DNA from 3 places in the Aquitalea sp. USM4 genome. Region 2 is predicted to be linked to each of the others. Evidence: predicted binding sites of a transcription regulator. Region 2 holds the regulator's gene; each other region holds the start of a gene.
What was found. Region 2 encodes FNR, which switches genes on or off when oxygen is low (the NO sensors DNR and NnrR bind a similar motif). Its sites were predicted from a motif close to TTGATNNNNATCAA; they were not measured.
Positions count from the first base shown of each region.

Region 1 (4,171 bases), 1.9 Mb from region 2:
ACAAAGAAGTTGCGGTTACCTGCTCCTGCGGTAACACCTTCACCACCCAGTCCACCATGGGCAAGGACGCCTTCCACATTGAAGTGTGCTCCAGCTGCCACCCGTTCTACACTGGCAAGCAGAAGATTGTTGATACCGCCGGCCGTATCGACAAGTTCAACCAGAAGTTCGGTGGCTTCTTCAAGCGCTAAGCTTGTAAGCTTTGGAAAAAAGGCAGCCCAGGCTGCCTTTTTTCATTTCCGCTGCGTGTGCTTGCACATTAAAATAATGCTTTATTCCAACTGGCGCGCGCCTCGATGCTGACGTACTCCCCGCAAAACGCCACCGTTCCCGTTCCCACCGAAAAGCCCTGGGTCTTGTTGCTGCTGTGTTTTGTCTGGCTGTGGCCAGGCATCATCGGTCACGACCCGTGGAAGCCTGACGAACCCTATGTGATGGCCGTGGTGGATGGCATGCTGCGCAGCGGCAACTGGCTGCTGCCCACCATCCAGGGCGTACCCTATCTGGAATCCCCACCGCTGTATTACTGGGTGGCCACGGTACTTGCCAAGCTGTTTTCCCCCTGGCTGCTCCCTGCCCATGATGCCGCGCGGCTGGCAACGCCGCTGTTCATGACCCTGGGACTCACCCTGGCGGGCATGACCGGGCGTGACCTGATCGGCCGCCGTCACGGACGCAGCGTGGTGATGATTTTGATTGGCTGCCTGGGACTGATTGTCACCGGCCACCAGATGACGCCGATGGTCGCCAGCTTTACCGGTTTTGCCGCCGCCTTTTATGCCCTGTCGCTCACCTTGCGCTCTCCCGGACTGGCCGGTGCCATTCTGGGGGCCGGTAGCGCCGCCCTGTTCCTGAGTGCCAGCCTGCTGGAAGTGATGCTGGTATGGGCTGTCGTGCTGTTCCTGCCGGCCTTTGCCGCCTGGCGCAACAAGCGCTATGTCATCACCGTGCTGATGGCCTTGCTGGTGGCTGTGCCTGTGGCGCTGATCTGGCCGCTGGAGCTGTCCCGCAGCTATCCGGCGCTGTTCCGCATGTGGTGGGAACACCATGCGCTGGGCCCGCTGGACGGCTTTGGCAAGGTAGGGCTGTTTCACGGTTTTGGCTACTACACCTTCAATACCATCTGGTTTGCCTGGCCGGCCTGGCCGCTTGCCGCCTGGACGCTGTACCGCAACCGCAAGTACGAACAGCCCATGTTGCAGCTGCCGCTGATGTTCTTTGCCGTGGTGCTGATCATGCTGACGCTGTCGGTGCGCAAGAGCATGGATTACGCCATGCCGCTGCTGTTGCCGCTGTCCCTGCTCGCTGCGGTGGAGCTGGATAATCTGCGCCGTGGCGCTGCTGCCTTTCTCAACTGGTTCGGCCTGATGGCATTCGGGGTGTTCGGCCTGCTGATCTGGGCGGGCTGGGCGGCGATGAACTATGGCTGGCCGGAACGGCTGGCAGGCCGGGCGCAGTATTTCAGTCCTTACTATGTGCCGCATGTTTCGCTGCTGGCCGCCATCTTTGCCATTCTGGCCACCATCACCTGGATATGGGCGGTCACCCGCAGCCATGTGCGTGGTCGGCAGGCCATTACCAACTGGGCTGCCGGGCTTACCTTGTGCTGGGGATTGGCGCTGAGCTTGTGGCTGCCGTGGCTGGATGCGGCAAAGAGCTATCGTCCGGTGGTGGCAAGCATGCTGCGCAACGTGCCACCGGCAGTATTGAATGGCAGCAGCTGTATTGCCACCGAACGCGAGAACATGATTGCGCGCATCAGCTGGCACTATTATGGCGGGATAGATCTGGTAGCTTATCCGGCTGGCGAAAGCAGCCCCTGCGACTACCGCTTATTGATGCGTTCACGTACCGAGGGCCTGGCTGAGCCGGGCTGGAGCTTGTTGTGGCAGGGATCGCGACCGCGTGAGAAGTACGAGCTGTTCGGCCTGTTCAAGCGCTCGCCACACTAGCCGCACAGCAGGGTTCATCAAGATGACAACAGGCCGCAGCACATGCGGCCTGTCTGCTTTTAATCGTTCCCGTGCTGATTCAGGGCAGCCATCACTGCCGGCAGGCTTTCCGCCAGCACAAACAGTTCGCGTTCTTCAAAGCGGACATGGGCAGTCATGGCATCGGCAAAGGCTTGCAGCATGGCTGGCGAGGCCAGTTGCGGATGTTGCAGCAGGGCATGCAAATGGGCGTGATCTGCCAGCGTGCGGTCAACCGCAGCCTGCTGGCTGGCTTCTGACAGCGCAGGTAACAAGAGGCGTTCTTCCTGGGCGAAATGGGCTTGCAAGCTGTCCTGATAATGCTGGATCAGTCGCCGGGCGACGCGTTGCCACTCTTCAGCATCATCCTGCCGTGCCGCTTTGCCGGCTTGCATGGCCAGCGACAGGGCATGGTGATGGTCGTGCGAGAGTGGGGTAAGGGCTGCGCTGCGTTTCATGGTGGTGGCTGTTAACGGTCAGGCAGACAGCCTGCGCCAGTGGCAGAAGATATGCCTTGATCACTCTCAAGGACAGCCGGGCCTCCCGCCGGGAGGCCCTGAGCGGCTAGTGTTGCAACTGCGGCAGATTGGCAAACAGCTGCAGTGCTTCCGGGTTGGCCAGTGCACTGAGATTATTCACCGGCTCGCCGTGAATCACGTTTTTCACCGCCAGTTCGACAATCTTGCCGCTGATGGTGCGTGGAATGTCGGTGACGGCAATGATGCGCGCCGGTACATGGCGCGGGCTGGCACCACGCTTGATCTGTTCGCGCAGCCGGTTGACCAGCGCCTCATCCAGCACATGGCCCTGCTGCAGCCGGACAAACAATACCACGCGCTCGTCGTCCTGCCAGCGCTGGCCCACGGCCAGGCTTTCCACCACTTCCGGGAAGCTTTCCACCTGACGGTAGATTTCCGCGGTACCGATACGCACGCCACCGGGGTTGAGCACCGCGTCGGAACGGCCATAAATCACCATGCCGTTGTGGGCGGTGATTTCGGCGTAGTCACCGTGGCACCACACATTATCGAAGCGGCCAAAATAGGCCTGACGGTATTTGCTGCCTTGCTCGTCCTGCCAGAACCCCACTGGCATGGAGGGGAAGGGGCGGGTGCATACCAGTTCGCCCTTTTCCTGCCGCACCGGCCTGCCGTAACTGTTGAAGATGTCCACCGCCATACCCAGGCCACGGCATTGCAGCTCGCCACGGTATACCGGCAGGTTGGCGCAACCCAGGGCAAAACAGGACACGATGTCAGTGCCACCGGAAATGGAGGCCAGATTGATGTCCTGCTTGATGTTGGCGTATACCCAGTCAAAGCTTTCCGCCATCAGTGGCGAGCCGGTGGAGAAGATGGCGCGCAGTGCATCCAGCCGGTATTGCGTGGCAGGAGCCAGGTTGATCTTGCGCAGGCCGTCGATGTATTTGGCCGAGGTGCCAAACTGGGTGAATTGCCATTGCTGCGCATATTCCCACAGGATGTGTCCCTGATTGGCAAACGGCGAGCCGTCATACAGCATCAGCGCCGCGCCGCTGGCCAGACCGGATACCAGCCAGTTCCACATCATCCAGCCGCAGGTGGTGAAGTAAAACAGGTGGTCGCCATGGTGAATGTCGGCGTGCAGCTGGTGCTCCTTCAGGTGCTGCAGCAAGGTGCCGCCAGTGCCATGCACGATGCACTTGGGTTTGCCGGTGGTGCCGCTGGAGTACAGGATGAACAGCGGATGGTTGAATTCCACCCGGACAAACTGCAAGGGACGCGCAGCGAAGCGGGCAATGAAATCGTCCAGCGTGATGGTGCGCGGCAGGCTTGCGGCAAAGGCAGCGGTTTCGCCCAGATAGGGGACGGCAATGAACTGCTGCACCGAAGGCAGACCGGCTGCCAGCGCCTGCATCTTGTCGCGGATGTCGATCTGCTTGCCGCCATACCAGTAGCCATCCGGGCAGAACAGCAGCTTGGGTTCGGTCTGGCCGAAGCGGTCGATGGCTCCGTCGATGCCGAAGTCGGGCGAACAACTGGTCCACACCGCACCCAGGCTGGTGGCAGCCAGCATGGCGGCCACGGTTTCCGGCATATTGGGCAGGAAACCGGCCACGCGGTCGCCTGCCACAATGCCGGCGGCCTGCATGGCTTGCTGCAAGCGGGACACCAGCTGGCGCAGCTGCTGCCAGCTGTAGCGGGACTTGACCTTGTCTTCCC
Region 1 is NZ_CP029539.1:386,606-390,776, reverse strand. Features, by position in the region: gene rpmE (50S ribosomal protein L31) at 1-191, shown strand, start outside; gene DKK66_RS01755 (glycosyltransferase family 39 protein) at 297-1,952, shown strand; gene DKK66_RS01750 (hemerythrin domain-containing protein) at 2,012-2,428, opposite strand; gene DKK66_RS01745 (acetoacetate--CoA ligase) at 2,535-4,171, opposite strand, start outside.
Region 1: a site for FNR is predicted at 2,485-2,498, ahead of DKK66_RS01750 (hemerythrin domain-containing protein). Genes of this name have one in related genera too.

Region 2 (4,171 bases):
TCGGCCGCACGGGCGATGAAAACCATGGGGCTGACCCGCCTGTATCTGGTTGAACCCAAAGTGTTTCCCAGCGATGAAGCCAATGCCCTGGCCTCCGGTGCCGTGGATGTGCTGGAGAGCGCCACCGTGGTGGCGAGCCTCAGTGAGGCGCTCAGCGACGTCACCGTGGCCTGCGCGCTCACCAGCCGCCGCCGCGAACTCACCACGCCACTTTCCACCCCGCGCGAAACCACGCCGGAACTGGTGGCGCGCGCGCGCGATGGCGAACAGGTGGCGCTGGTGTTCGGCAATGAAACCTTCGGCCTGTCGATTGAAGAAGTGGAGCAGTGCAACCGGCTGGTTACCATTCCGGGCAACCCGGATTACTTCTCGCTCAACCTGGCCATGGCGGTGCAGGTGATGACTTACGAGCTGTTCAGCCATACCGGCGTTGATGTGGAATACCTGCGTCCGGAAAGCGAAACCGCCAGCCTGGGCGAGGTGGAAGGCTTCTGCCAGCATCTGGACCAGACCATGGACGCCATCGGCTACTACCGCCGCCGTAACAGCGAGCGACTGATGCGCCGCATGCGCGCGCTGTTCAACCGTTCCGGCATGCTGCGCGACGAGGTGGACATCCTGCGTGGCCTGATGAAGCAGATCCAGCGCGTGGCAGACGGCCATGAGCACGGCGGCGAATCCTGATCGCGGTTTTTATCTGCCTTACACGCAGCCTGCGCTGCGTGATCTGGCTTTCTTGCTGACCGCCCCTGCTCCCTGGGATAGCGGCTGCAATCTTTCGCCACAACGCCTGCTGGGCCCGGATGGCCCGGCCTTGCTGGCCGCGCTGGAGCAAGACCCGGCACCGCTCTATGCCTGGCTGGCCGACCAGCCCTGTCGCCGTCTGGGCCACTATGCCGAGCGCTTGCTGGCTTTCTGGTTTCACCTCGCGCCCCATATCGAGCTGGTGGCCGCCAATCTGCCGCTACGGGACGCCAGCGGCCGCACCATTGGCGAATTTGATTTCCTGATCCGGCTGGATGGCGAACCACTGCACGTGGAAACCGCCAGCAAATTCTATCTGCAACTGGGCGAGGGGCCGGACAGTCTGGTAGGCCCCAGTCTGCGCGATGCCTGGCTGCTGAAGGCGGGTAAATTGCAGGCGCAGTTGCAGCTGTCCCGCCACCCCCTGGCCCGGCGCGTGTTGCCGCCAGACTTTGTGGCCTGCGCCAGTCAGGCCCGGCTGGCCGGCTGGTTTTTCTATTCCCGACCGTCCCGCCCCATGCCGCCACTGGCTGCGGATCAGCTGCAAGGCTGGTTCAGCCCGCTATTGCAGCCCTGGCCCAGTAGCAGCCCGGCATCACGCTGGATGTGGCTGCCACGCTTGAACTGGCTGGCTCCGGCCCGCGTGGCCGAAGCCGAAGTGCGTGAACAGCACAGCCTGCGCCAGGAATTGCGCCAGGCCGTGGTGCCGCAACTGGTGGCCGAGCTGTTGCCGCTGGGCGATGGCTACTGGGAGGAGGTGGCGCGCGGTTTCGTGGTGCCGCCAGGCTGGCCCGAAGCAACGCGCCTGCAGGCATTGATGGCCACGCTGCCAGGGAGTCCCGCCGCATGAAGCGCTTGCTGTTGTTGTATGCCAGCCAGACCGGCCGCACCTTGCAGCTGGTTGATGCCGTGCGCGCCAGCGTAGCGCAGCTGGCCGATGACCTGCAGTTCAACTGCCTGCCCGCCGAGCAGGCCACACTGGATGATTTGCTGACAACAGACGGCATCGTGCTGGCAACGCCGGAGAATTTTGGCTATATGGCGGGCAAGATGAAGGATTTCTTTGACCGCACCTTCTACCCCGCGCAGGGCCGTACCGAGGGGCTGGCCTGCCTCTTGCTGGTGTCCGCCGGTAACGATGGCATGGGGGCTGTGCACGCCATGCGGCGCATCATCGCCGGCTATGGCTGGCACGAAGTGCTGCCCGCCGTGGTGGTACGCGGCGAGCCGGACGCCGCGCAGCTGGCTGAAGTGGCGGAACGGGCCGAGCAACTGGTGGCCGGCATGCTGATCGGGCGCTGGTAATACCTTGCCCGGAAGAGTTAGTGCTTGCGGAGAATGGCGCGCCTGCCCGGATGGGCGGAAGATGCAAAAAGGGCGGTAAGGCGCATTGCGCCCACCGCCCGGATGGCTGTTACCGTGCCTGTTGGCTTACACGCCGTTGGCGTGGGTACAACCGGAGATCAGGTCCTTGAGTGCATCGGCCTTGATCAGCTGGATGTGCTTGTGGTCCACGCTCAACCAGCCTTGCTGCTGGAACTTGGACAGCGTACGGCTGACAGTTTCCAGTTTCAGGCCGAGGAAGCTTCCGATTTCCTCGCGGCTCATGCGCAGGATGAAATCGTTGGCGGCAAAGCCGCGGGTGGACAGACGCTGTGACAGGTTCAGCAGGAAGGCAGCCAGACGTTCTTCTGCCTTCATGTTGCCCAGGAGCAGCATGACGTTCTGGTCACGCACGATTTCGCGGCTCATCAGCCGGAAAAAGTGGTGTTGCAGGCTGGGAATGTCGCGCCCCAGGCTTTCCATGCGGTTGAAGGGCAGTTCGCAGACTTCGCTGTCTTCCAGGGCAATGGCGTCGCAGCCATGCACATTGGACGAGATGCCATCCAGGCCCATGAGTTCGCCGGACATCAGAAAGCCGGTGACTTGTTCACGACCGTCCTGGCTTGCCACGCTGGTCTTGAAGAAACCGGTGCGCACGGCAAACAGCGACTTGAAGGCTTCGCCACTGCGGAACAGGTATTCACCGCGCTTGAGGCGGCGGCTCTGACGGATAACTGCATCCAGCTGCGTCATTTCGTCGCGGTTCAACCCGATGGGCAGGCAGAGTTCGCGCAGACTGCAGTTGGAGCAGGACACCTTCAGTGCGTGCAGAGTGTGTTGGTGTTGGTCTGACATCGCGTGTTTTGTACAACCCTGTAAAGAAGCTTGACCCTTGTCAAAGCGGAATTCGCACGTTTTCCGCAAATTTACCAGTCCACCTGACGTTTGACTATCAATACCCGACGACATGCACACCACCCATCCGTTTTCGCCTACCCACTGTGAGTTCGACCGAGCATTGATCGAACGTCTTGATGGTTCCGGCCCAAGATACACTTCTTACCCGACCGCAGACCGGTTTACCCCGGCGTTTGGCGAGAAGGACTATAAAAGCTGGCTGATGCAGCGCCATCTGGGCATGCATCAGAACGCTATCTCATTGTACGTACACATACCGTTCTGTAACACGGTTTGTTATTACTGCGGCTGTAACAAGATCATCACCAAGGACAAGAGCCGTGCCGACCGCTACCTCGATTACCTGGAAAAGGAAATCAAGCTGGTTGCCGCCTCGCTTGGCTGCCGGGAAAAGCTGATCCAGCTGCACTTTGGCGGCGGTACGCCAACCTTCCTGTCCGACGAGCAGCTGGACCGCCTGATGACCATGTTGCGTGCCCACTTCGAATTTTTGCCGGAGGGAGAATATTCCATCGAGATCGACCCGCGCAAGGTGGGTCGTGAAACCGTGCATCATCTGGCGCGACTGGGCTTCAACCGCATGAGCGTGGGCATTCAGGACTTTGACCCGCAGGTGCAAGCCGCGGTGAACCGGGTGCAAAGCGAGGAGGAAACGCTGGAAGTGATCGAGGCTGCGCGCGAGGCGGGCTTCAAGTCGGTCAGTGTGGACCTGATCTACGGCCTGCCGCTGCAAACCCGCGAGTCGCTCAAACGCACGCTGGACAAGGTGATTGCCATTGGCCCGGACCGCCTGGCGCTGTACAACTATGCCCATTTGCCCACCGTGTTCATGCCGCAACGGCGCATCAACGAGGCGGACCTGCCAGCCGCCAGCACCAAGCTGGACATCCTGCAGGACGCGGTAAAGAGCCTGGCGGATGCAGGCTATGTATTCATTGGCATGGACCACTTTGCCAAGCCGGAAGATGACCTGGCCATTGCCTTGCGCCAAGCCCGCCTGCAGCGCAATTTCCAGGGCTATTCCACTCATGCCGACTGCGACATGATCGGCCTTGGCGTGTCGTCCATCGGCAAGGTTGGCCCCTGTTACAGCCAGAACGAGAAGGACCTGGACAGCTATTACGCCGCGCTGGACGAAGGCCGGCTGCCGGTAATGCGCGGCATGGTGCTGGATCAGGACGACATC
Region 2 is NZ_CP029539.1:2,291,223-2,295,393, forward strand. Features, by position in the region: gene DKK66_RS10670 (RNA methyltransferase) at 1-684, shown strand, start outside; gene DKK66_RS10675 (DUF1853 family protein) at 662-1,594, shown strand; gene DKK66_RS10680 (flavodoxin family protein) at 1,591-2,049, shown strand; gene fnr (fumarate/nitrate reduction transcriptional regulator Fnr) at 2,176-2,922, opposite strand; gene hemN (oxygen-independent coproporphyrinogen III oxidase) at 3,035-4,171, shown strand, end outside.

Region 3 (4,171 bases), 570 kb from region 2:
CAGTAGATCGGCATTGCGCTGGGCAAATATATCGGCGTTTTCACCTACTTTAATGGTGATTTCAATCGGATTAATGACATTGGACATGGGTTTGGAATCACTCTGGTCAGGTTGGCAGGCATTAAGCATCAGTAATAGCAGGCAAGATAGTAATGGTTTCATCGCATGCACCATGGGTCGTGTTGGCGTAATACCAGTTCAAAAGTGGTCATCTCGGGGTTATGCCAACTGGCGATGCTGCGCAATTGCTGGTCCATATATTCAGCTTGCGTCTCCATCAAGCCATGGAATTGTTTTGCCGCTAAACCAATCCACCGCATTCGACTGTTTTCGTTTTCCAATATGGTGTCTTTGGGCACTTCGGATTTGAGCTTGGGATCCTTGGTTTCACAGGCGGCGGCAAACACCAGTTCCAGCGGTGGCAAGATGGTTTTGGTGAGCAGGGCCAGAGCCTGGCTGGTTTCATCCACGTACTGCGGCGGCTTGGTGGTACTTGGTTCCAATAGTGTGTCCGCCGTCTGTTGCAATGCCCGCTGGCGTTGCAGCCACACGGTAAAGTCGGGGTCGGTATAAATCAGCTTTTGCAGTACTACCCGCTGTTCGTGATTGGCGATGGCCAATAAATGGGCGAGTTGTTTTTCTCGATATGTGTCCGATCCCGGCTGAAGCTTCTCAATCTCGCGTACCAAGAGCATGCCCTTCTGGGCATAGGACGACAGTTTCAGGTGTTGCAAGCGCGGCAGCGCCTGCTCGGCCCAAGGCAGCTGCGTCAGCTGGCTTTCCATCACCTCATAGAGTTTTTCACCGCGCGTACTGGCGCAGTGGAAGTAGGCGCTGTAGTCATAGCTGTGCAGCCAGTGAATGGGGGCAATGTCCTGAAACAGCCAGAAATTGCCTTTGCCCAGGCCATCGGCCACGGCGTCGATGCCCAGCTTGGCGGCGGCTTTGACGGCGCGGTGTTCCAGGGAGCAGGCCACGGTTTTGCTGGCGAATGCGCCCAGTGCCATCCAGTAGTAGCGGCCCTTGCGCTTGGGGTCGCCAAACTCTTCGGTTTCCAGATAGAAACGGGCATAGGTGGCGGCCACGGTACGGGCGCGTACCGACTTGGTCGTTACATCGCCTTTGATGGGGCGGTATGTGGTAGGACTGATGGGTTTTATCCGGATGCTGAACGGTGATGGTGGCCGGCCTGGCGGGGTGGAGGGCGAGATCCGCACGATGGCAAACTGCTGCGCCAGGCTCCAGGCGGTTTGGCAGGTGCCTTCCAGATAACACACCGAATTGGGTTTGCTATTGAGCATGCTGGTGGCAGTGAGATTGTCTTTGCTCATGATCTGGCGAGTGGTGAGCGGATTGGGCTGGCTCATGACGGGTCTCCTGGCTGGGGGGCGGGATAGGAGTGATGACGTTGGCAATAATCAAAGTGCCCATGGTGAGATGCCAATCAGATAAGTAGGAGTTTGTGTGGTGAAAGGTCGAATTATTTGTTTTGTTAAAACGAGGCGGGGTTAAAGAACCATAAGTGGATGTAGCGGATGGTATGTGGTGGTGCATGTCATGCCTTGGTTTTTGATTCATCGCGGGCAGGGTTGTGCATTGTTTCAACCCTGTAAGGCCCATGGTTAAACCGTTGATTCGTATCAAGGAGGGGGATATGCCCGCGGGATGAAGATGCCGGCAACCAAGCATTACTGTCACGCTGGAGCCCTAACCATGAAGACCCCGCGCTTGTCCTGGCTGCCAAGAAGTGTGTTGCTGGCGGCCCTGCCTTTTTCCGTGTTGCAGGCCTGGGCGGATACCGCCACTACCTCGACTTCCGCCCCGGAGGCGAAATACCAGGGAGCCGCCTCGCCGCTGGTTTCCGAGCCCATGCACCAGAACATCAACCCCAAGGCTCCGCCGATGACCGAGGCGGAGTTCACCCACGCCAAGCAGATTTACTTCGAACGTTGCGCCGGCTGTCACGGGGTGTTGCGCAAGGGCGCCACCGGCAAGCCGCTGACACCGGACATCACCCTCACGCGGGGCACCGAATACCTGAAGACTTTCATCAAGTACGGTTCGCCAGCCGGCATGCCCAACTGGGGGACTTCCGGTGAGCTGAGCGATGCCCAGGTGGACCTGATGGCGCGTTATGTGCAGCAGGAACCGCCCACTCCGCCGGAATTCGGCATGAAGGACATGCTGGGCACCTGGAAGGTGCTGATTCCGCCGGAAAAGCGGCCAACGCATAAAGAGAACAATCTGGATGTGGCCAACCTGTTCTCGGTCACCCTGCGCGATGCTGGCCAGATTGCCCTGATCGATGGCAATAGCAAGCAGATTGTCAGCGTGCTGAAAACCGGCTACGCCGTGCATATTTCCCGCCTGTCGCAGTCCGGCCGCTACCTGTACGTGATTGGCCGCGACGGCAAGATCAACCTGATCGACCTGTGGATGGCCAAGCCGGACACGGTGGCGGAAATCCGCATCGGCCTGGAAGCCCGTTCGGTGGAAACCTCCAAGTTCAAGGGCTTTGAAGACAAGCTGGCGGTGGCCGGGGCCTACTGGCCGCCACAGTACGTGATCATGGACGGCAACAGCCTCAAGCCGCTGAAGATTGTCGGCACCCGTGGCATGACGGTGGATAACGAATACCACCCGGAACCGCGCGTGGCCTCGATTGTGGCCAGCCACTACAAGCCGGAATTCGTCATCAATGCCAAGGAAACCGGCAAGATCATGATGGTGAATTATTCCGACCTGTCCAACCTGAAAACCACCACCATCGACGCGGCCAAGTTCCTGCATGACGGCGGTTTCGATACCACCGGCCGTTACTTCATGGTGGCTGCCAATGCCTCCAATAAGGTCGCGGTGGTGGATACCAAGCTGGACAAGCTGGCCGCGCTGGTGGATGTGGGCAAGACCCCGCACCCGGGCCGTGGTGCCAACTTTGTCGACCCGCAATACGGCCCGGTATGGGCCACCGGCCACCTGGGCGACGACAGTATCAGCCTGATCGGCACCGACCCGGACAAGCACAAGGCCCAGGCCTGGAAGGTGGTGCGGGTACTCAAGGGGCAGGGCGGTGGTTCGCTGTTCATCAAGACTCACCCGAAATCCCACAATCTGTGGGTGGATACCGCGCTGAACCCGGATGCAGCGGTCAGCCAGAGCGCTGCCGTGTTTGACATCAATCATCTGGACAAGGGCTTTGTCACCCTGCCGATTGGCGAGTGGTCTGGCCTGGGCGATGGTGCCAAGCGCGTGCTGCAGCCGGAGTACAACAAGGATGGCAGCGAGGTGTGGTTCTCGGTGTGGAGCGGCAAGGACAAGCAATCGGCCATCGTGGTGGTGGACGACAAGACCCGCAAGCTCAAGGCCGTGATCAAGGACCCGCGCCTGATCACCCCCACCGGCAAGTTCAATGTGTTCAACACCCAGCACGATATTTATTGATTTGAAATAAGTCGTCGCCGTCCTTTCACTGTTGAAATCCGGCAGATCGTCCGTGGTCTGCCGGAACAAGGAGAGCAGCATGAAACATGTACTGATCGCGCTGGCCCTGGGTGGGCTGATGTCGGCCGGGCTGGCCCAGGCGGCCAGCGGGCCGGAACTGGCCAAGCAATACAACTGCCTGGCCTGCCACAGCGTGGATGCCAAGCTGGTTGGCCCGTCCTACAAGCAGGTGGCGGCCAAATACAAGGGGCAGGATGTCACCGCCAAGCTGATGCAGAAGGTGAAGGCGGGTGGTTCCGGCAGTTTTGGTGCCATTCCGATGTCGCCTAATCCGCAAGTGCCGGATGCCGACCTCAAGCAGCTGGTGACATGGATTCTGGCCCAGTAAGGCGTGGCATCTGTCTGGCGGCCTTGCTGGCTGCCAGCCTGTGCCAGCAGGCCACAGCAGCGCCACCGGCAGAACCCCGTGCGGGTGAGCTGCTGCAACTGCTGCATAACGATTGCGGTGCCTGCCACGGCCTCAGCCTCAAGGGCGGGCTGGGCAGCCCGCTCACTCCCCAGGCGCTGGCTGGCAAACCGGCCGACAGCCTGGTGGCCACCATTCTCAATGGCCGCCCCGGCACCCCGATGCCGCCGTGGCGGCCTTTCCTTTCCGAAGAAGAAGCGCAATGGCTGGTTCAACTCTTGCAACAGGGCGGCGCACGCTAGCCCGCCTGCTGCTGCCACTGTC
Region 3 is NZ_CP029539.1:2,865,515-2,869,685, forward strand. Features, by position in the region: gene DKK66_RS13255 (hypothetical protein) at 1-87, opposite strand, end outside; gene DKK66_RS13260 (hypothetical protein) at 159-1,367, opposite strand; gene DKK66_RS13265 (nitrite reductase) at 1,714-3,441, shown strand; gene DKK66_RS13270 (c-type cytochrome) at 3,521-3,829, shown strand; gene DKK66_RS13275 (cytochrome c) at 3,811-4,149, shown strand; gene DKK66_RS13280 (cytochrome D1 domain-containing protein) at 4,110-4,171, shown strand, end outside.
Region 3: a site for FNR is predicted at 1,631-1,644, ahead of DKK66_RS13265 (nitrite reductase). Genes of this name have one in related genera too.